DNA from 3 places in the Arthrobacter sp. NPDC093125 genome. Region 3 is predicted to be linked to each of the others. Evidence: riboswitches for the same ligand, from Rfam matches in the RefSeq annotation. Region 3 holds a riboswitch; each other region holds the start of a gene.

Region 1 (7,774 bases), on a different contig from region 3:
GCCCCGCGGCGACGCACCTGCCTGCACCAGCACGGGCTCCTCGGGCAGGGGGGCCGTGTTCAGCGGGCCGCGCACCTTGAAGAACTCGCCGCTGTGATGGATCGGGCGCACCTTGGTGTGGTCGGCGAAGACACCGGCCCGGGAATCCTCCACGACGGCGTCCGGTTCCCAGCTGCGCCACAGCTTCCGCACCACGTCCACGAACTCCTCCGCCTTCTCATAGCGGAGGTCGTGCTCGATCTGCTGGTCCACGCCGTAGTTCTGGGCGGCGAGGTCGCTGCCGGAGGTCACCACGTTCCAGCCGAGCTGGCCGTTGGAGAAGTGCTGCAGCGTGGCCAGCAGCCGGGCCGCCGTGAACGGCGGGTAAAAGGACGCGCTGACCGTGGGGACAATGCCCAGGTGATCCGTGGCGGAAAGCAGGTACGGCACCAGGGCCAGCGGATCGTGCTTAGGCGCGAAGGACGCCTGCGCGAGGGACACCTCAGCTGTTCCCCCGTAGGTGTCCGGTACGGTCAGGGAATCCTCGATGATAAACAGGTCCAGTCCGGCCCGCTCGAACTCCCGCACCGCGTGCTGGTACAGCGCCGGTTTCTTCCAGTCGTAACCGATCCCGTAGCCCGGCGTCCCCCAGCCCTGAACCCCGAACCCGTGGCCCACAAACCACCCAAAATGGAGCATGGGACGGACTGTACTGGCGTTCGACTCATTCACTGCTGCCTGGTTTCATCCGGCGTTACGGCGGTTCATCTTCCGTCATTATGCACCCGGGCAGCCCCTTTGTAACCGCGGCGCGGGACCAGGTGCGGCCGGTTCGGAGGTCCCGGCAGGCCCGTCAGTGCCGCCGCGCTGCGGCCGGAAGCGTTACGGAACATGACGACGACGGCGGTGCGCGCCGCCGTCGTCGGTGTTACGTTTTTGGGGAGTCATGAGTACCGGCGCCAAGCCCTGACTGGCCGGTCGGCAACCCTCCCTCGCGGCGGGGTGCCTCAGGTGAATACTCGGCATATCGACCACTTCGAGCTGCAAGCGTGAGAGAAGGAGATCCGTCATGACGGAAGCCCCCGCCGGCGTTACCCTGCCAACCCAGCAGGTTACATCTGAGGACAAGCTGGCCTACCGCCTGATTACCGGGCCGGACAACCGTGCCTTTTGTGAGCGCATTTCCGACGCGCTGGCCGAAGGCTACGTGCTGCACGGCAGCCCCACGGCCGCCTTCAACGGCAGGGACGTGATCGTGGCGCAGGCCGTCGTCCTCCCCGTCGCCGTCGCCACGGCAGACGCTGCGGTTGCCACGGCAGTGGACCAGCTGGACTCTGACGAGAACCTGGACGCGGAAGCATTCGAGGGGCACGCATGAGCTACGCCGGAGACCTCACCCCGGAGGAGGCCTGGGCAAAGCTGGAGGAAGGCGCCGTCCTGGTGGACGTCCGCACCGAGGGCGAATGGGCCCACATCGGCATCCCTGACACCAAGGCCACCGAGAATGACCCGCTGTTCATCCAGTGGACCTTCCCCGGCGGCATCCCTAACCCGGACTTCATCGAGCACCTCCGGCAGCAGGCGCCGGAGGACCAAGGCACGGAGCTTGTGTTCCTGTGCCGGTCCGGCCAGCGCTCCATCGCCGCCGCCATTGCCGCCACGCAGGCCGGCTTCACCTCGTACAACGTCCTCGAAGGGTTTGAGGGCGAACCCGACCGCTATGGCGAGCGCACCGTCAACGGCTGGAAGAACCGCGGCCTCCCGACCAACCTGGGAAAAAACTAAGTGACTTTCAATCAAGATGCCGCCGGCTGGAGCCCCGAGACCCAGGCCGTACGCGGCGGGCTGGACCGCACCAATTTCCAGGAGACCACGGAGCCGATTTTCCTCAACTCCGGCTTCGTTTACGAGTCGGCGGCGGCCGCTGAGCGGGCGTTCACTGGCGAGGACGAGCGCTTCGTCTACTCCCGCTACGGCAACCCGTCCGTCGCCACCTTCCAGGAACGCCTGCGCCTCCTCGAAGGGACGGAGGCCTGCTTCGCGACCGCGTCGGGCATGTCCGCCGTGTTCACCGCTTTGGGCGCGCTGCTGGGCGCCGGCGACCGCATCGTGGCCGCCCGGTCCCTGTTCGGCTCTTGCTTCGTCATCCTGAATGAAATCCTGCCCCGCTGGGGCGTGGAAACCGTGTTCGTGGACGGACCGGACCTGGAGCAGTGGCGAGTAGCCCTGTCCACCCCGGCAACCGCCGTCTTCTTCGAGTCGCCGTCCAACCCCATGCAGGAGATCGTGGACATCGCCGCGGTCAGCGAACTGGCCCGTGCGGCCGCCGCGAAAGTCGTCGTCGACAACGTCTTTGCCACTCCCCTGCTGCAGCGCTGCGGCGAGCTCGGCGCGGATGTTGTGGTCTACTCAGGCACCAAGCACATCGACGGCCAGGGCCGCGTGCTGGGCGGCGCCATCCTCGGCACCAAGGAATTCATCGACGGGCCGGTCAAGCAGCTCATGCGCCACACCGGCCCTGCCCTCTCCGCGTTCAACGCGTGGGTGCTCACCAAGGGCCTGGAGACCATGGCGCTGCGCGTGAACCACTCGTCGGCCACGGCGCTGCGCCTGGCCGAATGGCTGGAGGACCAGCCAGCCGTCAGCTGGGTCAAGTACCCGCTGCTCAAGTCCCACCCGCAGTACGAACTCGCCGCCAGGCAAATGAAAGCCGGCGGCACCGTTCTCACCCTGGAACTCGCGACGACGGCCGGCCAGTCGGGCAAGGACGCCGCCTTTGCGCTGCTGGACGCCCTGAAGATTATCGACATCTCCAACAACCTCGGCGATGCCAAGACCCTCATCACCCACCCGGCCACCACCACCCACCGGGCGATGGGTCCTGAAGGCCGGGCAGCGATCGGACTGACCGACGGCGTGGTGCGGCTGTCGGTCGGGCTGGAGGATCCGGAGGACCTGATCGGCGACCTCGAGCAGGCGCTTAAGCAGATCTGAGGTTCAGGGTTCGGCCTGGACCGTCAGCCGGACCTCCACCTCGTCACCGGCGACAAGGTGCGCGGCGTCCCGGACGGATTTCTTCACCGGCAGCAGGTACGAGCCACTCTGCGCGTCAGGGAAAATGGAGGTCTGCCAGGACTGGCCGCCAGCCTGGGCAGTCACCTTCACGGACCCGAACCCCTTCCGGAAAGCGGCGGACTCCTCCCGAATGTCGTCGGCGACCCCCACGGGCAGCGTCAGGAAATGCCACCCTGCTTCCCCCGGGTAGAGCCACAGTTCTGCGCGGAATGAGTACGAGGTCGCCACGGTCCGAGTATGGCACCGTCACAGACATTTGTTGGATTTGATCCTGGCGCGAACGGGCAGTTGTGGCCCCAAATCCGCCGCGAAAAGGGGGCTTAAGTGTCCGTTCGCGCTCCGGGCAGGGGGTCAGGGCTGGCGCACGTGCACCAGCTCGGGCGCCGGAACAGGGTCCGTTTCTAAGTCGTTATCCGTTCCCCGCATCGTCGCCCGCACAGCATGCGCGACGACGGCAGCCAGCCCGCCGTCGTCGGGCGCTGCTTTGTCGATCACCGTCTGCCGCACGCGGCGCTGTTCCTCAGCACCGGTGCCGCGCTCAAAAACGGCGGCGATGCCGTTGCGTACGAGCTCCACTTCGCCCTGCTCGGCGAGCACGGGTTCGAGATATTCCACCAGGGAATTCACCACGTCGGCGGCGGGCGCCGGGCGGAAACTGCCGAAGTCCAGGAGCTCGCCGCAGAGGCCGAATTTACTGGCCTGCCACGACGCCATCCGCAGCAGCACGGTGGGGACGGGGGAAGGCTCCACACCTCCGCGCCATTCCCGTGCCGCAGTTTCTACGAGGGCGCGGACCAGGACTGCTATGAGCGCCGCGTCCTCTGCACGGAGGCAGACATCAGCCACCCTGACCTCCACCGTGGGATGGTTGCGGGAGAGCCGGGCGTCGAAGTAGATCATGCCTTCGTCCAGCATGACACCGCTCTCCAGCAGCCGCTGCACAAGGCGGCGGTAGGCGGATATGCTGCCGAAGATGGCGGACGGGCCCGACGTCGGCCACCGGTTCCACGCCTGTGTCCGGTAACTTTCAAACCCCGTTTCCATCGAGTTCCAGAACGGGGAGTTGACGCTGAGGGCCATGAGCACGGCCAGCTTGTCCCGGATCCGGTCCAGAACCGCCGCACCTTCCTCCTGCGACTCGATGTAGGTGTGGACGTGGAATCCGCAGGTCAGCTGTTCCTGAGCGGTGAGCCCAAACCGCTCCAGCATGCGTGCGTATCGGGGGTCCGGAGTGGTGTGGCTGGCCAGGGCCAGCGGTGACGTGGCCAGTGCGGCGACGCGGGCTCCCTGTTTGAGCGCCGCCTGATCCGCCATGGCCCGGCCTGCACGGATCTGGCGGAGCAGCTCATCATGATCCAGGCACGGGCGGGTCTGGGTCTCGATCTGCTCGAGTTTGAGTTCAGCGCTCAGGCCCATTTCGTCGTCGTCGAACGGGGTCTCACCGTGCGGCTCCAGCACCCGGGGCTTGTCCGGGGCGTCATCGGCTGCAAGTTTTCGGCCGGCGAGCAGCGCATCGGCGAGCGCCAGTGGCTCTCCCGTCCGGGGATCCACGATCAGCAGTTCTTCCTCGACCCCAAAAGTCCGCATGCGTACATTGTCCGTCAGACCAGCCGAAACGTCCCCGACATGACGAAGCGCGAACGTGCAGTTAATGCCCTCACATTCGTCGTTGGAGGGCCTTAAGTGCCCGTTCGCGCTCGACGGCGGGGGCTTAAGTGTCCGTTCGCGCTCGGTTTGTGCGGCGGGTCAGTCCTGGAAGTACTCGATCTTTGCCCCGATGGTGTTAAGCCGCTCAGCCAGATCCTCGTAGCCGCGCTCGATCACGTAGATGTTGCGCAGCTCGGACACGCCCCGCGCCGCGAGCATGGCCAGCAGCAGGCACGCGGCCGGCCGCAGCGCCGGCGGGCAGCCTACCTCGGCGGCACGCCACCGGGTGGGGCCGTTCACGTAGATCCGGTGCGGATCCAGCAGTTGCACGCGTGCCCCGAGCTTGTTCAGCTCGGTGAGGTAAATGGCCCGGTTCTCGTAGACCCAGTCGTGGATCATCGTCTGGCCCTCCGCGTTGGCGGCGATGACGGCGAAGAACGGCAGGTTGTCGATGTTCAGCCCGGGGAAGGGCATGGGGTGGATCTTGTCCTCGGGTGCCCGCAGCTCGGACGGTTTGGTGGTGACGTCGACCAGCCGGGTACGGCCGTTGCGGGCCACGTACTCGCCGGAAATCTCCAGCTTCTGGCCCATCTGCTCCAGCGTGGCCAGCTCGATCTCCATGAACTCAATCGGCACCCGGCGGATAGTCACCTCGGAATTGGTGACGATGCCGGCGGTGATGAGGCTCATCGCCTCGATCGGGTCCTCGGAAGGAAAGTACTCGATGTCGGCGTCAATGGATGGCTTGCCGGTGATCTTCAGCGTCGTGGTGCCGACGCCGTCGATCTGGATGCCGAGCCGCTCCAGGTAGAAGCAAAGGTCCTGGACCATGTAATTGGGGCTGGCATTGCGGATGACGGTGGTACCGCTGCGGTGGGCGGCGGCCATGATGGCGTTCTCGGTAACGGTGTCGCCGCGTTCGGTGAGCACAAAGGAACGGTCGACGCCGTCCGCCACGGGTGCCTGCACCGTGTAGAAGCCTGCGCTGGCCTGCACGGCCAGCCCGAACTGGCGCAGGGCCTGCATGTGCGGCTCGACCGTCCGGATTCCGAGGTCGCATCCCCCGGCGTAGGGCAGCCGGTATTCTTCGGCTTCGTCCAGCAGCGGACCGAGAAGCATGATCACGCTGCGAGTGCGCCGGGCAGCTTCAACATCCATGGACTCCAGGTCCAGGACGGCAGGGCGGCGGAGCCGGAGGTCGTTGTCGTTGAGCCAGGTGCATTCGACACCGATGCTTGAGAGCACCTCGACGATCCTGTTGACCTCCTCGATGCGTGCCAGGCGGCGCAACGTGGTGGTGCCGCGGTTGATGAGGCTGGCGCAGAGAAGCGCCACCCCGGCGTTCTTGCTGGTGTTGACGTCAACAGAGCCGGAGAGTGTCTGGCCGCCTTCCACGCGGAGGTGGGTCATCTGGGACTTGCTCAGCTGCACGATGCTTTGTCCAAAGATCGCCTCCAGCCGCTGGATCATTTTCAGGCTCAGATTTTGCTTGCCCTGTTCCATTCGGGCGACCGCACTTTGGCTGGTCCCCAGTTCGGCGGCGAGCTGTTCCTGGGTCCAGCCCTTTTGCCCGCGGGCATCCCGGAGCACGAGGCCAACTTGTTCGGCTGTCTGCTGTGTCATGAAAGAAATATATCATTTATGAGTTACTACTGCTCAGTGCCGGGGTGTTTCAATCCGAGATCGGCGGCCGCTACCCGCGTCATGCGATGATGCTCCCGCCAAGATGGACGGCTTGGGGAGACGTTCTACTACCGACCACCGGCACCCTGCCAGGCAGAGACCCCCTGCGGCACTATGCGCAGCGGGCGGCTGGGCCTTGACCTGACCACTCACCGGGAGCAAGCTAGCGCTAGCGGTTAGCGGCCACGATGAGGGAATGGGAGGCCGCCATGTCCATTTTCAGATCCGCCGCGTTCAGCAGAACGCGCCCGTCCAGGCAGCAGGTGACGGCCCTGGTGTCCTTCGTGGTCGCGACCGCTGTTGGGTTCGTCCCCGGTCCCCGCCTGGACGACGGAACGCCTCCGGCGCCGGAGTCTTCCATCACCCAGCCTTCCCGGTCAACCTCCCCGGCCCCATCGTCTTCGGCGTCCGCCGTTCCCTCGCCGTCGGCTTCCGCCGCCCCGTCCCCAACCTTGCAGGCGCAGCCGTCCGCCCCGTCGGACCGGAAAACAGCGCTGCTCGGCAACGACGTGTCCTGGCCGCAGTGCAACAAGGCGCTTCCCAAGGACCCCGCATTCGCAATCGTGGGTGTCAACAACGGACTGGCGAACAACACCAACCCCTGCCTCGCCGAACAGCTGGAATGGGCCAACAAGATCAACGACGACGTCACCGGCCAGCCCAGCGTGGCCCTCTACGTGAATACCGCAAACCCGGAAAAGGCCGGATCCTGGTGGCCCACCAGCAACGATTACGGCGGCAAACCGGTAGCGAACCCATACGGCACCTGCAAAGGTGAGCCGGACGCTGCGTGTGCCTACATGTACGGCTGGGCCAAGGCCTTCGACGACGCCTACATGCGCGGCATCAGCGAGCCGGACGACTACCTGTGGTGGCTGGACGTGGAGACGGAAAACAGCTGGAACGGCAGCCATGAGGAAAACAGGGCGGTCCTGGAAGGCATGACGGACTTCTTCCACAGCATTGACTCGGAGGTGGGCATCTATTCCACGGGCCTCCAGTGGTGGCAGATCGTCGGCACCGTCCCGGAAGGCAGCAGCCTCTACCGCCTGCCGAGCTGGCTGGCCGGAGCCAGCACGGCGAAAGGAGCCAAGAGCAACTGCGCCCTGCCTCCGCTGACAGCGGGAGGCAAGGTCACCATGACCCAGTTCGTCTCCAGGGGCTTCGACTACGACTACTCCTGCATCTAGGCCCGCTCCCATCGGGACTCTTTCCGCGGAGTTGGAGCCCGATACCGCACCCCCGCGCTCGTTAGACTCAGCCCATCGATCCCAGGGACGCCGTAAAGCCACTCATCAGGACAGCCGCAGCAGCGGACGCGCCGGTACTGGCCAGGCTGCACCTTCAGTGCTGGCGCGAGACCTACTCCGGTTTGCAGGCCTAGGCCCCT
Region 2 (7,774 bases), on a different contig from region 3:
GTCGTCGGCCCTTGCGCTGAAACTGGCGGATGCGCCGTCCGGAAGCTGGATCATCGACACCCCCGGCATCCGGTCCTTCGGGCTGGCCCACGTGGATCCAGACCGGATCCTGCACTCCTTCCCCGACCTTGAGCCCGGCACCGAGACCTGTGAGCGGGGCTGCAAGCACGATGCCACTGCCGTGAATTGCGGCGTGGACGCCTGGGTCGAGGCCGGTCATGCCGGACCGTCCGGTCCCGCCCGGCTCGCCTCCCTGCGCCGGCTCCTGGGCACCGATCCGCGCGCGGAGGCACAGGAAACGAAGGAACTCGGCACCGTCGGCTGACCCGCTCCGGGCCTCCGGCATCCTGACATCCCCGCCCCCACGGTCCTTTGACGGTAGTTTGGAACCATGACCCAACCCGCTTCGACCTACAACGATGATCTGCGCCTGGCCCATGTCTTGGCGGATTCCGTGGATGACCAAACCATGAGCCGGTTCAAGGCCCTTGACCTTCAGATCGAAACCAAGCCGGATCTGACGCCGGTCACGGACGCCGACAAAGCAGCAGAGGAGTCGATCCGCGGCCAGCTGTCCAGGTCCCGGCCGCGCGACGCCGTGCTCGGCGAGGAGTTCGGCAGTTCGGGCCATGGCTCCCGGCGCTGGATCATCGACCCCATCGACGGGACCAAGAACTTCGTCCGCGGAGTGCCCGTCTGGGCCACCCTGATTGCCCTCGTTGATGAGGGCGAACCGGTGGTGGGTGTCGTGAGCGCGCCGGCACTTGGCAAGCGTTGGTGGGCAGCCAAGGGCGCGGGCGCGTACATGGGCCGTTCCCTGGCGGCCGCCACCCGGCTCAGGGTCTCAAACGTTTCAAAGCTCTCCGACGCATCGCTGTCCTACTCGAGCCTGGGCGGCTGGAAGGAGCGTGGAAACCTGGATGATTTCCTCGCGCTCACCGACGAGGTCTGGCGCACCCGTGCCTTCGGTGATTTCTGGTCCTATTGCATGGTGGCCGAAGGCTGCGTGGACATCGCATGCGAGCCCGAACTGAACCTGTACGACATGGCTGCGCTGGTGCCCATCGTCACCGAGGCCGGAGGCCGCTTCACCTCGCTGGAGGGAACGGACGGACCCTTTGGGGGCAACGCGCTTGCCACCAACTCGATTCTTCATTCCGAGGTCCTCAAGCGCCTCAACCCGCAGCTGGACGATCTGCTCTAGTTCGGCAATAGCCGTCTGACCGGAATATTACGACGGCGGGTGCCCCCTCAGGTGCGCACCCGCCGTCGTAAGTTCGGCAATCGGCGACAAACAAGAACTCCGTAACAAACCGCTTAACATTCGCGCCGGTCTTTTTCACCGGCCTGCAGGATGTTCTACGCTCTTTACAGGTCACGAGTGCCAGCGCAAAACCCCGGTTTGCTGGCCGGCAACCCTCCATTCGCGGTGGGGTGCCCCGGGTGACGACCAGGCCGATCCGGAACGGACACGGCAAGCGCGGATCCCCGTCACCAGGGGTCCCTTTCTCAGCGAGGTCCCATGACAATTGCAACCTTCCCTTCCACCGTCGCAGGCCTGATCGACGATCACTTCGCCGCTGCCGGACGGCCGCTGGCAGCAGTGACCGGTGCCGAGATCCAGGCCCCGCTCATACAGGGCGGCCACGTGCGCTACGCCAACCTCGACTACGGCGCCTCCGCCCCGGCGCTGTCCGTGGTCTCCGCCTACCTCAACGAGATCCTGCCGTTCTACGCCAGCGTGCACCGCGGCGCCGGATACGCCTCGCAGATCAGCACGTCCGTTTATGAAAACGCCCGGAACATCGTCCGCGAGTTCGTCGGCGGCCGCCCCGACGACTCCGTGATCTTCACGCGCAACACCACGGATTCCCTGAACCTGCTGGCCGGCTGCCTGCCCGTGGAAGACCACCACCACACCGGGGAAGTCCTGTATCTGGACATCGAACACCACGCCAACCTGCTGCCCTGGCAGGGTGTTCCGCACCGCAGCGTGGTGGCCTCAGACTCCCTGGAGGCCACAATTGAAAGCCTTCGGGCCGAACTGCAGCACGGCGACGTCAGCCTCCTCGCAGTGACCGGCGCCTCCAATGTCACCGGCGAGATCCTGCCGATCCGCCGCCTCGCGGCGCTGGCCCACGAATTCGGCGCCCGGATCGTGGTGGACGCGGCACAGCTCGCGCCGCACCGCCGCGTCGACATTGCCGCGGACGACGTCGACTACCTCGCCTTCTCCGGCCACAAGCTCTACGCGCCCTTCGGCGCCGGCGTTCTGGTCGGACGCCCTGACTGGCTCGACGCCGGAACGCCGCACCTTGCGGGCGGCGGCGCCGTCAGCGAAGCCCGGATTGATGGCGTCAGCTGGACCACCGGCCCCGCCCGCCACGAAGGCGGCTCACCCAACGTCCTGGGTGCAGCCACGCTCGCCCGCGCCACCCAGGTGATCGCTGCCCTTGACCAGGACAGCTGGCACGCCCATGAGGCCGCCATCCGTTCCTTCCTGGTGGTGGGCCTGCAGAAGATTGAAGGCGTCACGGTCCACCAGATCTTCTCCGACACCGACCCGGACGACACGATCGGGGTAGTCAACTTCTCCGTCGAGGGATACGACGCCGGACTTGTGGCCGCCTACCTCTCCGCCGAGCACGGTGTCGGGCTGCGCGACGGCCGCTTCTGCGCCCACCCGCTGCTGAAGCGCCTGGGCCTGCCCTCGGGTTCGCTGCGTGCCAGCTTTGGCGTCGGTTCGCGGCTGGAGGATGCAGAACGCCTCCTCGCCGGCATCGAGCAGCTGCGCCGCAGCGGCCTCGGCTGGGACTACGTGGTGGATGCCGGGCGCTGGGTTCCGGCCAACGACTCCCGGACCTACCCGCACTGGGCACCCAACACTCCCGGCACCGCCGGCGCGGCGCCCTGCAACCAGGACTGAACCGCAAAGTTCTGCGGCGCTGGAGTTCTGCGGCTCCGGGGTTCTGCGGCTCCGGAGTTCTGCGGCTCCGCCACGGATGCGGTAAATTCGAAGGGTAAAAATTTCGGCCCTGCCCTAAGGAGACTGCGCGTGGCACGGGGTGGCCCCAAACTCGACCACGGGCGCCGGCAGGAGCTGGGCCAAAGCTTCCAGGACGGCGGCGAGCACTACCACCGCGTCCGTCCCGGCTACCCTGCCGAGTCCGCCGACTGGCTTATCCCCGCCGGCGCCCGCACCGCCGCAGACATCGGGGCGGGAACGGGCAAGTACACCGCCCTCCTGGTGGAGCGCGGCCTGCGCGTCAGCGCGGTGGATCCGTCATCTGACATGCTTGAGCAGCTTCACAGCTCGTACCCAGCCGTGGACACGCTGGAGGGAACAGCAGAGGAAACGGGCCTTCCCGGCTCAGCCTTCGACGTCGTCACGGTGGCCCAGGCCTGGCACTGGTGCGACCCGCTGCTGGCCAGCACCGAGATCGCCCGGATCCTGCGGCCCGGCGGCGTTCTCGGCCTGGTCTGGAACCAGCTGGACACCTCAGCGCCTTGGGTCCATCGGCTCTCACGCATCATGCATGCCGGCGACGTCCACAAGCCGCACTTCCGCCCGCCGCTGGGTCCGGAATTCACCGGCCTGGAAAGCCATCTGACCCGGTGGGAGGATCCTGTCACCACGGCCGAGATCGTCGAGCTCGCCAAGTCGCGGAGCTACTATCTCAGAGCCAACGAGGCCACCCGCACCAGGGTCACCGCCAACCTTGACTGGTACCTGCATGAACATTTGGGCCACAGCGACGGCGAGCTGCTGCAGCTGCCGTACCTTACCCAGACATGGCGGGCCTTGAGGCCATGACGTCAACCGCGCACCGGGTAGGCTTGGATCCGTGAAGACCAGTACGCCATCCTCCTCCATCGAGGACTACGTCAAGGTCATCTACTCTTTTACGGAGTGGCAGGACAAGCCCATTACCTCCACCCAGCTCGCCCAGCGCCTTGGCGTGGCCAATTCCTCGGTTTCGGAGATGGTGCGCAAGCTCAAGGACCAGGGGCTGGTGCTGCACAAGCCGTACAGTGCCATCACGCTGACTCCTGAGGGCGTGCGTCTTGCGCTTTCCATGGTCCGGCGGCACCGCCTCATCGAAACCTACCTGGTCCAGGACCTCGGCTACAGCTGGGATGAGGTGCACGATGAGGCCGAACTCCTCGAGCATGCGGTCTCCGACACCTTCATCGAGCGGATGGCCGCCAAGCTGGGGAATCCTACCCGCGATCCTCACGGGGACCCGATTCCATCCGCCGACGGCACGGTCCAGGTGCCCCTTGCCCACCGCATGAGCGAGTTGGATGACGGCCACACGGGCAGGATCACCAGGATCAGCGACGAGAATCCCGATCTGCTGCGCTACCTTGCCTCCGAAGAGATTGACTTGGACTCCGACGTCGAAGTCGTGGGGCGCAAGCCCTTCGGGGGTGCGCTGATGGTGCGCATTGGCCCCACCGGGAACAGCCGCAGCTTTGACCTGGCCGACGAAGTCGCGTCCGCGCTGTGGGTCCACAGCGATGCGGCGCACCCGGGCTGCCTCATGGCCGACGCCGGATAATTCCGTCTGCATGAAAGCTCCGCAAACCAGCGCCACGGCGGTGAAAACAACCGGCAGCCGCAGCTGGAAGGCCTGGGCCGCCGTCGCTGCCGGAGGCCTTGTCGGCACCGAACTGCGGTACGGGCTCGGCGTCCTGTTTCCGGAGCAGGCAGGCAGCGTGCCCTGGACAACGCTCGCCATCAATGTGGCCGGAAGCTTCGTCCTTGGAATGCTAACAACCGTATGGATTGCCCGGCCGCACACCTCCTTCTGGCTGAGGGCCGGTATCGGTCCCGGCCTGCTCGGTTCCTTCACCACATTTTCCGCGCTGGTGGCCTCGGTTGACCAGCTGGCGCGCGGCGGATTCCACGCCGTGTGGATGTCCTACCTGGTCCTGTCAGTCCTGCTCGGGCTTGCTGCGGCTGCGTTGGGATGGAGAACGGGCAAGGCGATTGCCGGCGAGGGGGGCACGCCGTGACCTCTCTGACGGTTCCGCTGCTCGTGGGCCTGTTCGGCACTGCCGGTGCACTCCTGCGGTTTGCCGTGGACAGCTGGCTGGCCGGGCTGCCGTCGCCCCGCCGCCATTGGCCGTGGGCCACCTTGGTGGTCAATGTCGCTGGTTCCTTTGTCATCGGACTTTCCATCGGCCTGAGCAGCATGCTCGCTGCGGAATGGCATGCAGCGCTCGCTACCGGCCTGGCCGGCGGCCTTACAACCTTTAGTTCCTGGACCACTGCCACCGTGCGCCTCGTGAGCGAAGGCCGTTACGGCGCGGCGGCACTCAATGTCGGCGTCAACCTGCTGGCTGGCATCGGCGCCGCGGCGGCGGGGATCGCCGTGAGTGGCGGGTGAGCCGGCCAGCGGGCGCTCCCGCACGCCGTTTACCGTATGGTGGACTGTGATGATTAGCAGACGTGATGCGGCTATTGCCCTCGACATACCCTTGGAAATGGCCCAGCGTCACGGGATACCCAGCCGGATGACCGAAGCCGAACTGGGCGAGATCCTGGACAATCCCCCGCAGTGGCTGCTGCAGTCCCGGGCAAACCGTACCGGGAAGAGGCCGGTCTGGGTTCACCTGCGCTGTGAGGTCTGCGGATACACCGAAGCCGCCCGGCCTAAGAAGTGGTGGCCAGATTTCACCTACGTAAGCTGCAGTCACCACAGCCCGGCCGACGTTCCTCCGCCCGCTCCGGGGTTCGTCCGCAGCGAATTCGACGGCGTGGGCAGCCGTTTCGTCGGCATCTCCGACGTGCGGGGCTAAACTCCGCACCCTTTAGAACTCCCGAAGTGGCTGCGCCTTCCTCCGGGAAGCTGCGTGGGGACGGGCATTACATTCGGGGCTGAACAGGCGTAATTTTACCTACGAGGGGCACACTCCTGCCCCTCGTACAAGGGAGTGCGCCATGCCGGACAAATCACCACATACGCATCAGCAGAAAAAAGCGGGCAAGACCATCAAACAGAAACGCGCGGACAAAAAGGCCAAGGGACCCCTCGAGGGACCCGCGGACCCCGTGGCGCATCTGAAGAAGCGTCGGTAACCCTCAATTCGCGACCAGGAACGGAGCCGGAGTCCGACTCCGTTCCTGCTGCCTGAGCACGTCCTGTTGCCGGCTCCGCTCCTGGTGCAGGCCTACCCCATATCGTCCATTTCAGCGGGCACGGCTGTGAGCTCAAGTTCGTGGCCGTCGCGGAGGACCACGATGACCATGGGAACGCCGACGGCATCGGCAAAGAGGAGCTTCTGGAGGCTTTCAGCGTTGCTCACCGGACGGGAGCCTGCCCGCAGCAGGACATCATCCACCTTCACTCCTGCCGTCTCTGCCGGCGAACCCGCGAGGACTTCGACGACGCGCAGCCCCTCGCGCTGCCCGGTCCGGACCACGGCATTGGGGCCAAGCCTGATGGGTGTGCTGACCACGCCCAGATAGGCGCGGCGGACCCGTCCGTCGGACAAAAGCGCGGAGATGATCCGCCTCGTAGTCCTGTTGATTGGCACGGCCAGCCCCAGCCCAGCCCCGGCCACGGCAGTGTTGATTCCGACGATCCTGCTGCGCGCATCGGCCAGGGCACCGCCGGAGCTGCCGGCGTTCAGGGCCGCATCGGTCTGAATGACGTCCTCAATCACGCGGCGGTTCCGGCCTGCCCATACGGGAATGGCCCGGCCGAGGCCGCTGACCACACCCGCGGTTACCGAGCCATTGAGTCCGAGAGGATTGCCCACTGCGATGACCAACTGTCCCACGCGCAGTGATTCGGCGTCGCCGAACTCCGCGGGCGCCACGTGGGGTGCGCGGCCGCGGACTACCGCGAGGTCGGACAGGGGGTCCGCGCCCACCAGTTCCACATCTGTCCCGGAACCGTCAGCAAAGACCGCGCGGCCCTTCTGGGTCCCGGCAACCACATGGGCGTTCGTCAGCAGGTACCCGTCTTCAGTGAAGAGTACGGCCGAACCGGCCCCGATCCGGAACCGGCCGTTGCGCCGGTTGCCGGTCATTTCGATGGCTGCTACGTGCGGGGTCACGGTGCTGGCCACACGCATGACAGTTTCGGAATAGGCATCGAGGGCTTCGTCGCCCCGGTCAGGACCTGAGGACTGTGCCGGCGCCGTGGACATGACGCGCCTCCCTTGGCGGTTCGGGCTGGTGCAGGTTGCAGTGCTATATCAATCAACCCGCCCGGCTGCCAGGCTAGTCCCCGAAAGGCTACGCCGTGGGTGAACAGCTGAGCTACAGTCCCCCGCCGCCTCAATCAGGGACGGCGGATTGCCGGCTTAAGCAGCAGCAGCCCGGACCTAAGTCCGGGCTGCTGCTTCAGAATTTCAAAACGTGGAGATGGGGGGAATTGAACCCCCGTCCGATGTCGTGTTGTCAGGGCTTCTCCGGGCGCAGTTTGCGTCGGACTTTCTCGGCCCCAGCCGTCCTGCAAACAGGCGGCTGATCCGGGCCCAGTCATCTAAAAGTCCCGTTTACTCCGATGACGGGAGCAAACAGCAGTGGCTATCTAAATGACGCCAGGATCCGGGGCGATAGCAACCCCGGGCTGACGGACTGAACTACTGCTTAAGCAGCGAGTTCGAAGTCAGTGCGCTTAGATTCGGCACTTATTGGTTTGCAGAAAGCGTTTACGAGATAATTCTGCATCCTCGGCCCGCTTCACCTGTCGCGACTAACATCGTCGAAACCGATCATCCCCGTATTCTGTTACCAAACCGGCTGGAACGTGAACTC
Region 3 (7,774 bases):
GATGTCCTTGTTCGCCAGCTCGGTGGTGAAGGTGGGCGCGAAGTCGTTGTTCGAGGCTGCGGTGGGGACCACGCCCGGAACGGGGTACCAGGTGCGCAGGGCCCAGCTGTCGCCGGAGGAGACCGAGGCGATGTCCCAGAACACCTTCTTGTCGAGGCCGAGCCGGTCCGCCAGGACTGCGCCCTCGGCCGTGGATGCCAGGTTGATCAGGAGCATCAGGTTGTTGCAGATTTTTGCTGCCTGGCCCGTGGTGGCACCGCCGGTGGGAATGACGTTGGAGGCCATCGGCTCGATGTAGCGGCTGGCGTCGGCGACGGCACCCGCTTCACCGCCGACCATGAAGGTGAGGGTTCCAGCCTTGGCGCCGCTCATGCCGCCCGAGACCGGGGCGTCGACGAAGCGGAACCCGGCGGCAGCAGCGGCGTCGTGAAGTTCCCTGGCGGCGGCGATGTCAATGGTGGAGGAATCGACGAGGAGGGTCGACGTGTCGGCATGCGCGAGCACCCCGTCCTCACCGAGGTAGACGGCCTTGGCGTGCTCGCCCTTGGGGAGCATGGTGAACACGACGTCGGCACCGTCGACAGCCTCGGCGATGCTCTGCACCGGCTTTACCCCACCGGCTTCAGCTGCAGCGACGGCGGCCGGATTGAGATCGAATCCCCGTACGTCGTGCCCGGCCTTCGCGAGATTGCCCGACATGGAGCCGCCCATGTTTCCCAAACCGATCCAACCAACTACTGCCATGGCGTAAGCTCCTTTGCTTTGTCTCCGGCCGAGGGCGGCCGGAAGGTCTGTGTCCAGCCTCACACCCTGCTACAGTGCAATCAAGGGGAAAAATCACAGAGGGTATGTGCACTGATGCACATGAGAGAAAGGCACCGCGTGGGGAGGCTTCCTAGTCCGGACGACCTGCTGATTTTGCTGACCGTGGCCCGGCTCGGGCGCTTCAACGCCGTCGCCGAAACCCTGGGCACAACGCACACCACCATTTCGCGGCGGATCCTTGCCCTGGACAAGCAGCTGGGCGGACGCACGCTGGAGCGCAGCCCGCACGGGTGGGAGCTCACCGAACTGGGCGCGTCAGCCGTTGCCGCGGCCGAAGTGATTGAGGAGACCCTGGGGTCTCTGGCCGGCGCCATTGGCCAGGACCAGGACGCCCTCTCGGGGATGGTGCGGATCAGCACCTCGGACGGCTTCGGTGCCGAATTTGTGACACCCGCGCTGGTCCGCCTTCAGCAGCGGCACCCGCTGCTGAACGTGGAGATGCTCAGCGCCACCCGCAAGGTCAGCCAGAACAGGTCCGGCGTGGACCTTGAGGTGGTGGTGGGCCGGAACGAAGTCAGCAATGCGCAGCCGATCTTCCTGACGAACTACTTCCTCCGGCTCTACGCCAGCGCCGGCTATGCCGCCGGGCGGGGGCTTCCGGAAACGCTCGACGGCGTGGGGCAGCACGGCTTCGTCTCTTACGTCGAGTCCGCGCTCCAGGTGGCCGAGCTGGGCCACCGCTCCTCACAGCTGCCCATGCCGAAGTCCAGCTTCCAGGCCACGAGCGTCTTTGCCCAGATAAAGGCGGTGCGCCGCGGCGCGGGCATCGGACTGCTCCCGAACTTCATGGTGGCCGGAGATGCCGACTTCGTTCCGGTGCTCCCGGACGACTTCCAGCGTCAGGTGCCCATCTGGGCGGTGGCTCGCCCCGAAGCGCTGCGGTCCGGCCGGGTGCAGGCCGTGATCGCAGCGCTTAAGCAGGAGGTGGACGAGCGCCAGGAACTTCTGGCAGCCTGACTTCTTCTGGTTGCCTGAGCCCCGGCACTCAGGCCTGGAAGAGCCGCCGCACCACGTGCCCGGCGGCCAGTGCGTCCAGGCCTTCGTTGATCTCGGCAAGCGGCCTGGTATCGGTATGCAGCAGCTCAACCGGCAGCTGGCCCTCGCGCCAGTACTCCAGATACAGCGGGATGTCCCGGTCCGGCACGGCGTCACCCATGTATGAGCCAAGCAGGCGCTTGCCGGTGCCGGCGAACTGCAGGGCGGGCACCGTGAGCTCTGCGGTGGGATGCGGCAGCCCGACTGAAACGACTGCACCACCGCGGGTCACGTGCTCGAGGCAGGATGCGATCACCCGGGCGGACCCCACTGCTTCGATGGCCGTGTCCACGCCGTCGCCGGTGGCGTCAGCAATCAGCCGGGCAGCATCGTCGGGGGTGCCGACGGCGGTCGCCCCGCATTTCAGGGCAAGCTCGTGCTTGCTTGTGTTCGGATCGATGGCGATCACGGCGGACGCGCCTGCGAGCGCCGCCGCCATGACAGCCGAAAGCCCGACGGCACCCAGCCCGAAAACGGCCACCGACTGGCCGGGCTGGACGGCGGCGGTGTTCAGGACCGCACCCATCCCGGTGAGTACGGCGCAACCGAACATCGCCGCAACGGTGTCGGGCACGTCGTCGTCGATGACCACTACCGACTCGCGGGCCACCACGGCATAGTCGGCGAAGGCAGAGACTCCCAGGTGGTGGTTGATTCGCTCCCCCGCGGGCGTGCGCAGCAACGCCTCCCCGTGCAGGAGGTCACCCGAGCCGTTGACTTCCGCCGCCCGGTGGCACAGCGCTGGCCGCCCTGCTTTGCATGCACGGCACGCGCCGCAGCTCGGAACGAACACCAGGACGACGTGGTCGCCGACCGAGACATCCCCGACGCCCTCCCCGACCGCCTCAACCCGCCCCACGGCCTCATGCCCCAAGGCCATGGGAAGCGGCCTGACGCGGGAACCGTCCACCACCGAGAGGTCCGAGTGGCACAGGCTTGAGTAGGTGATGGCGATGCCCACCTCCCCGGCGCGGGGTGCCGGCCGGTCCAGCTCCTCAACCCGGAGCGGATGTGCTTCGGCGTAGCTGGTTCCGGAGGAGACGGTGGAGTAAAGGACAGCTGCTTTCATGGGAGATCCTGACTTCGTCTGGGGTGCTGACGCCCAACTGCCCGGGCCTGCGTGGTCGCGGGTCCGGGCAGCTGGTCTGCGGTTTTGTCGCATGAGGTGCTGGCGCTTGGGTTGTTGCGCCTATTCCTGGTGCCTACTTCTTGGCGGCAGCCAGCAGCTCGGCGGTGCCCTTGGCGTCTGCGGCGTCCACGTCGTGGAGCGAGATGCCTCGGGTCTCCTTGAGGAAGAACACCGAGACTGCGGTCACGATGCAGGCTCCGAGCAGGTACAGCGCCACCGGCGTGGAGGACTTGAAGTTGCTCAGGAGCGCAGTGGCGATGATCGGTGCCAGCGAACCGGCGACGATGGAGGTCACCTGGTAGCCCAGGGAAACGCCCGAGTAGCGCATCCGGGTGGGGAACATTTCTGCCATGATCGACGGTTGCCCCGCATACATGAGCGCGTGGAACAGCAGGCCGATGGTGATGGCAGCCAGGATGACGATGTCGTTTGCGGTGTCCATCATCGGGAAGGCGAAGAAGCCCCAAGTTCCGCCGAGGATGGCGCCTGCCATGTACACCGGCCGGCGGCCGAAGCTGTCGGACATCTTTCCGACGAGCGGGACGGCGCAGAAGTGGATGAAGTGCGCCACCAGCAGCAGCAGGAGGATCCGGGACGTGTCGGTCTGAACGACGACCTTCAGGTAGGTGATGGAGAACGTCACGACGAGGTAGTACAGGATGTTCTCGGCAAAGCGCAGGCCCATGGCGGTGAAGACACCGCGCGGGTAGCGGCGGAAGACTTCGGCGACGCCGTAGCCCTTCTTCTCGACCGTGACTTCCTTGCGGGCCTCGATGAAGATCGGGGCGTCCTGGACCTTGGTGCGGATGTAGTAACCGACGATCACGATCACAGCGGACAGCCAGAAGGCGACGCGCCAGCCCCAGCCGAGGAAGGCTTCCTGGGACAGCGTGGACGACAGGGTGAACAGCACGCCGGTTGCCAGGAGGTTACCCATGGGAACGGCGGACTGCGGCCAGCTGGACCAGAATCCGCGGGACTTGTTGGGGCTGTGCTCTGCAACGAGCAGCACGGCGCCGCCCCATTCACCGCCGACGGCGAAGCCCTGAACGAAGCGCAGGAAGACCAGCATTGCCGGAGCCCAGTAGCCGATCTGAGCGAAGGTGGGCAGGCAGCCCATGAGGAACGTGGAGACGCCCACCAGGATGATGCTCAGCTGCAGCAGCTGCTTCCGGCCGAACTTGTCCCCGAAGTGGCCGAAGACGATGCCGCCGATGGGGCGGGCCACGAACCCGACCGCGTAGGTGACGAACGCGGCGATGATGCCGTCCAGTTCCGTCCCTGAATTGGGGAAGAACATCTTGCCGAACACCAGGGTTGCTGCAGAGGCATAGAGGAAGAACTCATACCACTCAACCACCGTTCCGGCCATGGACGCCGTGACGACTTTTCTCAGGCCTGAGGCCTTAACGTCGGTTTCCTCTACGCGCCTTGCGGCGGAGTTTTCCGTACTCATGTGTGAACTCCTTCGGCGTCTTCGTCGACACCACTGGGACCAGTCTTTGGCGAACGCGTGTGAGGTACACCACGAATCGCCGGTTCACATGAGTATGGTCTGCAATTGCCTGCAAGCTCAACGACAAAAAGTGCAGAACGCATCTGCATAAATGCACAAGCAGCGGGTTTGACTACCCGTCAGTAATGACCGGCAAGGCCCGCCATTATTACTGACAGCACCTTTTGGCTACTCCCGCTCCGTTCCGTTCAGCCCAATTCAGTCCAGCAGATGTGTGCGCAGCTGCTCGTTGAGTTGCCCGATCTCCGTCAGGAAGCCGTCGTGGCCGATAGGAGCTTCAATCACGTGCACGTCAACGTTGCCGGGCAGGGCCTCAGCGAGCGCGCGGGACTGCGACGGGAAGTAGAGCCGGTCTGAATCGACGGCGGCGACAAAGAACTCGGCAGTGGTCCGGGCGAGCGCTTCCTTCAGTGTTCCCCGTCCACGGCAGATGTCGTGGCTCATGAGGGCTTCGGTGAGGGCGATGTAGCTGTTGGCGTCGAAGCGCCGGACCAGCTTGTGCCCCTGGTGATCCAGGTAGCTCTCCACCTGGTACCGGCCGCGGGCTCCCAGGGCATCGGCCTCGAACGGGGATTCGCTGCCCTGGGCGTTCCGGCCAAAGCGGAAGTCCAGCTCGTGCGCCGAACGGTACGTGATGTGGGCGATCCGTCGGGCGAGCGCCAGGCCGGCCTCGGGCAGCGGTCCCCCGTAATAGTCGCCGCCGTTGAAGTTGGGATCCTGCCGGATGGCGAGGGTCTGCGCCTGGGCAAAGGCAATCTGTTCGGCCGTGCTGCTCGCACCCACGGAGATCACACCGCAGCGGCGCACCCTGTCCGGGTAGCTGACAGCCCACTCGAGCGCGCGGGCGCCGCCCATGGAACCGCCCAGGACGGCGAACCAGCTGCTGATGCCGAGCTGGTCCGCCAGGCGCGCTTCGGCAGCAGTGGAGTCCCGGAGGGTCACCAGCGGGAAGCGGGATCCCCACGGCTTGCCGTCGGGGGCTTCCGACGACGGCCCGGTAGATCCGTAACAACCGCCCAGGATGTTGATGGAGACGACAAAGAATTTGTTGGTGTCCGCCGGTGCGCCGGGGCCGGCCAGCTGCTCCCACCAGCCCTCTTCACCGCCTTCCTGGCCACCCCGGGTCACATGGGTGTCCCCGGTGAGGGCATGTTCCACCAGGATGGCGTTGGAGCCGTCTGCGTTCAGCGTCCCCCAGGTTTCGTAGGCAAGGGTGACGTCAGGGAGGAATCCGCCGGCCTCCAGCTGGAGGCTGCCGATGCCGGCATACCGGAGCGTGCCGTCCAGCGGCGTGCTGCTTGGAGCCGTACTGACAGTATCGTCGGAAGCGTCCGTGCGGGTGGCGGAAATCGTCATTGGGATACCTCTTCTGCGCGCTTGCCTGCCGCCAGTTGACCGCAGGCCAGGTCTTCACCCGGGGCACCCCACCGCGGAAGGAGGGTTGCCGGCCAGCAAGCCGGGGCTGTTGCTGGCACTCATGACCTTGAACCAGCTTACGAAACGGGCCACCGGCTTCGCGAAGATTATGACGCCTATGTGACTCCCTGACCCGCAGGCTAACGGGCAAGCGCAACGCAGAAAGACCACTGGAATCCGCGGTTTTCACGGGCCTCTGCAGGGGTTAGGGCACCCTTAGCTGAGAGCCGCGTCACAAGATGCCAAGATGAGGGCATGCGCATGGATCACGTCTCTTACGCCTGTGAACACGATGGCCTGGCTGCCACCACTGAACGTATCGCGTCTGCCCTCGGCGTTGAAGCCGTAAAGGGTGGAGTACACCCCCGTTTCGGAACCCGGAACATGATTATCCCGCTCGCCGGGCACAAATACCTTGAGGTCGTGGAGGTCCTGGACCACCCGGCGTCGGACAAGGCACCTTTCGGACAGGCTGTGCGGGCTCGCTCAGCTGCCGGAGGCGGCTGGATGGGCTGGTGCGTCGAAGTGGACGACCTTGCCCCGTTCGAGGAGCGTCTCGGACGCGCCGCCGTCAACGGCAACCGCAAGTTCCCGGACGGCCGCGAACTCATCTGGAAGCAGATCGGGATTCTGGGCCTCATCGCCGACCCGCAGGTTCCGTACATGCTGAAGTGGGAGGGCGACCCCTCGCTCCACCCGTCCAACGCCTATGACAGCAACGTCAAGATGTCCAGCCTCACCATCGCCGGCTCGGCCGAACGGGTCACCGAATGGCTCGGCGAGCCCGTGGAGCGGCCTCTCGAGGACGTCGCAGTGAATTGGGTCGCTCCGCACGGAACCCCTGGCATCCTGTCGGTCACGTTTGAAACCGCCGCGGGCGCCGTCACCATCTGATACCCCCAGCTATCTGAGATACCCGGCAGCTTGCTGCCACCACACTTCGGCCGCCATCAGCGGGTGCCAACGACGTTACCCGCCGATGGCGGCCGAATTATTTAACTAACCCAGCCCCATGGCTCTGCCGAACAGGCTGAAGCCGACGAACGCCACGATGTCCAGCAGGGCGTGGGCGACAACGAGCGGCATCACCCTGCGGGTCTTGGTATAAACCCAGGCGAACAGCACGCCCATGATGGCGTTGCCGATGAACGGCCCGAAGCCCTGGTACAGGTGGTAACTCCCGCGGAGCATGGAACTCGCGAAGATTGCCAGCGGCAGGGACCAGCCGAACTTTCCGAAGCGGTCCAGGAGATACCCCACCACGATCACTTCTTCCACAATGGCGTGGCGCAGGGCGGAAAGGATCAGGACCGGGATGGTCCACCAATAGGCGTCCAGGGCGCTGGGGATAATGGCCGTGGTGATGCCCAGCGCCCGGCCCGCCGCATACAGGCCCAGCGAAGGAATGCCGATCAGGGCCGCCAGTCCCAGCCCCTGGAGCAGGTCCCGTCCGGGGCGGGCAAGGTCGAAACCCAGCCTGTGGAATGCCGAGCCGCTCCCGTAGCCCGTGCCGGCTTTCGTTTGCCGCTGCTCGGTCATGAAGTAGATGACAAGCAGGACGGGCACCAGCGCGAAGATGATGTCCAGGAGCTGATACGTCAGGTCGAAGTACTCGCGGGTGCTTTGGGAACGGTTCAGCGTTGAGGTGCCCTCAGCCAGGGGTGCGCGGGTCATCTTGTCCAGGAGCTGCACCACTGAGTACACGGCTGACTGCCCCAGTGACAGTCCCAGGACGATCCAGACTTCGATCCGCAGACGACGGCGGGAGGGAACCAACATGTTCCTATCTTGCCTGCAGTTGCTGGCACTTTCCTGTTGACGCACAGTCCCGCCTTGCCTGGCCGGAGTATGTG

What was found. A riboswitch is a leader RNA that binds a small molecule or an ion and turns the genes downstream of it on or off. The one in region 3 is predicted to bind S-adenosylmethionine.
Region 1: another riboswitch for S-adenosylmethionine. It lies ahead of ACIP9X_RS15165 (DUF1737 domain-containing protein); the one in region 3 lies ahead of ACIP9X_RS10590 (homoserine O-acetyltransferase).
Region 2: another riboswitch for S-adenosylmethionine. It lies ahead of ACIP9X_RS05455 (aminotransferase class V-fold PLP-dependent enzyme); the one in region 3 lies ahead of ACIP9X_RS10590 (homoserine O-acetyltransferase).

What each region holds. Positions count from the first base shown of each region.
Region 1 is NZ_JBIVOQ010000008.1:38,683-46,456, reverse strand. It holds gene ACIP9X_RS15170 (NtaA/DmoA family FMN-dependent monooxygenase) at 1-678, opposite strand, end outside; SAM riboswitch class IV at 922-1,035, shown strand; gene ACIP9X_RS15165 (DUF1737 domain-containing protein) at 1,049-1,357, shown strand; gene ACIP9X_RS15160 (rhodanese-like domain-containing protein) at 1,354-1,764, shown strand; gene ACIP9X_RS15155 (O-succinylhomoserine sulfhydrylase) at 1,765-2,973, shown strand; gene ACIP9X_RS15150 (DUF1905 domain-containing protein) at 2,977-3,282, opposite strand; gene ACIP9X_RS15145 (glutamate--cysteine ligase) at 3,406-4,641, opposite strand; gene ACIP9X_RS15140 (UDP-N-acetylglucosamine 1-carboxyvinyltransferase) at 4,801-6,324, opposite strand; gene ACIP9X_RS15135 (hypothetical protein) at 6,594-7,574, shown strand; gene ACIP9X_RS15130 (energy-coupling factor transporter transmembrane component T family protein) at 7,765-7,774, opposite strand, start outside.
Region 2 is NZ_JBIVOQ010000002.1:209,069-216,842, forward strand. It holds gene ACIP9X_RS05445 (ribosome small subunit-dependent GTPase A) at 1-325, shown strand, start outside; gene hisN (histidinol-phosphatase) at 392-1,204, shown strand; SAM riboswitch class IV at 1,374-1,487, shown strand; gene ACIP9X_RS05455 (aminotransferase class V-fold PLP-dependent enzyme) at 1,523-2,926, shown strand; gene ACIP9X_RS05460 (class I SAM-dependent methyltransferase) at 3,056-3,814, shown strand; gene ACIP9X_RS05465 (metal-dependent transcriptional regulator) at 3,846-4,562, shown strand; gene ACIP9X_RS05470 (fluoride efflux transporter FluC) at 4,573-5,019, shown strand; gene ACIP9X_RS05475 (fluoride efflux transporter FluC) at 5,025-5,393, shown strand; gene ACIP9X_RS05480 (hypothetical protein) at 5,443-5,805, shown strand; gene ACIP9X_RS05485 (S1C family serine protease) at 6,178-7,161, opposite strand; RNA gene ssrA (transfer-messenger RNA) at 7,371-7,739, opposite strand.
Region 3 is NZ_JBIVOQ010000004.1:191,244-199,017, forward strand. It holds gene mmsB (3-hydroxyisobutyrate dehydrogenase) at 1-744, opposite strand, end outside; gene ACIP9X_RS10575 (LysR family transcriptional regulator) at 883-1,782, shown strand; gene ACIP9X_RS10580 (zinc-binding dehydrogenase) at 1,811-2,929, opposite strand; gene ACIP9X_RS10585 (MFS transporter) at 3,063-4,445, opposite strand; gene ACIP9X_RS10590 (homoserine O-acetyltransferase) at 4,704-5,861, opposite strand; SAM riboswitch class IV at 5,874-5,988, opposite strand; gene ACIP9X_RS10595 (VOC family protein) at 6,177-6,815, shown strand; gene ACIP9X_RS10600 (CPBP family intramembrane glutamic endopeptidase) at 6,921-7,700, opposite strand.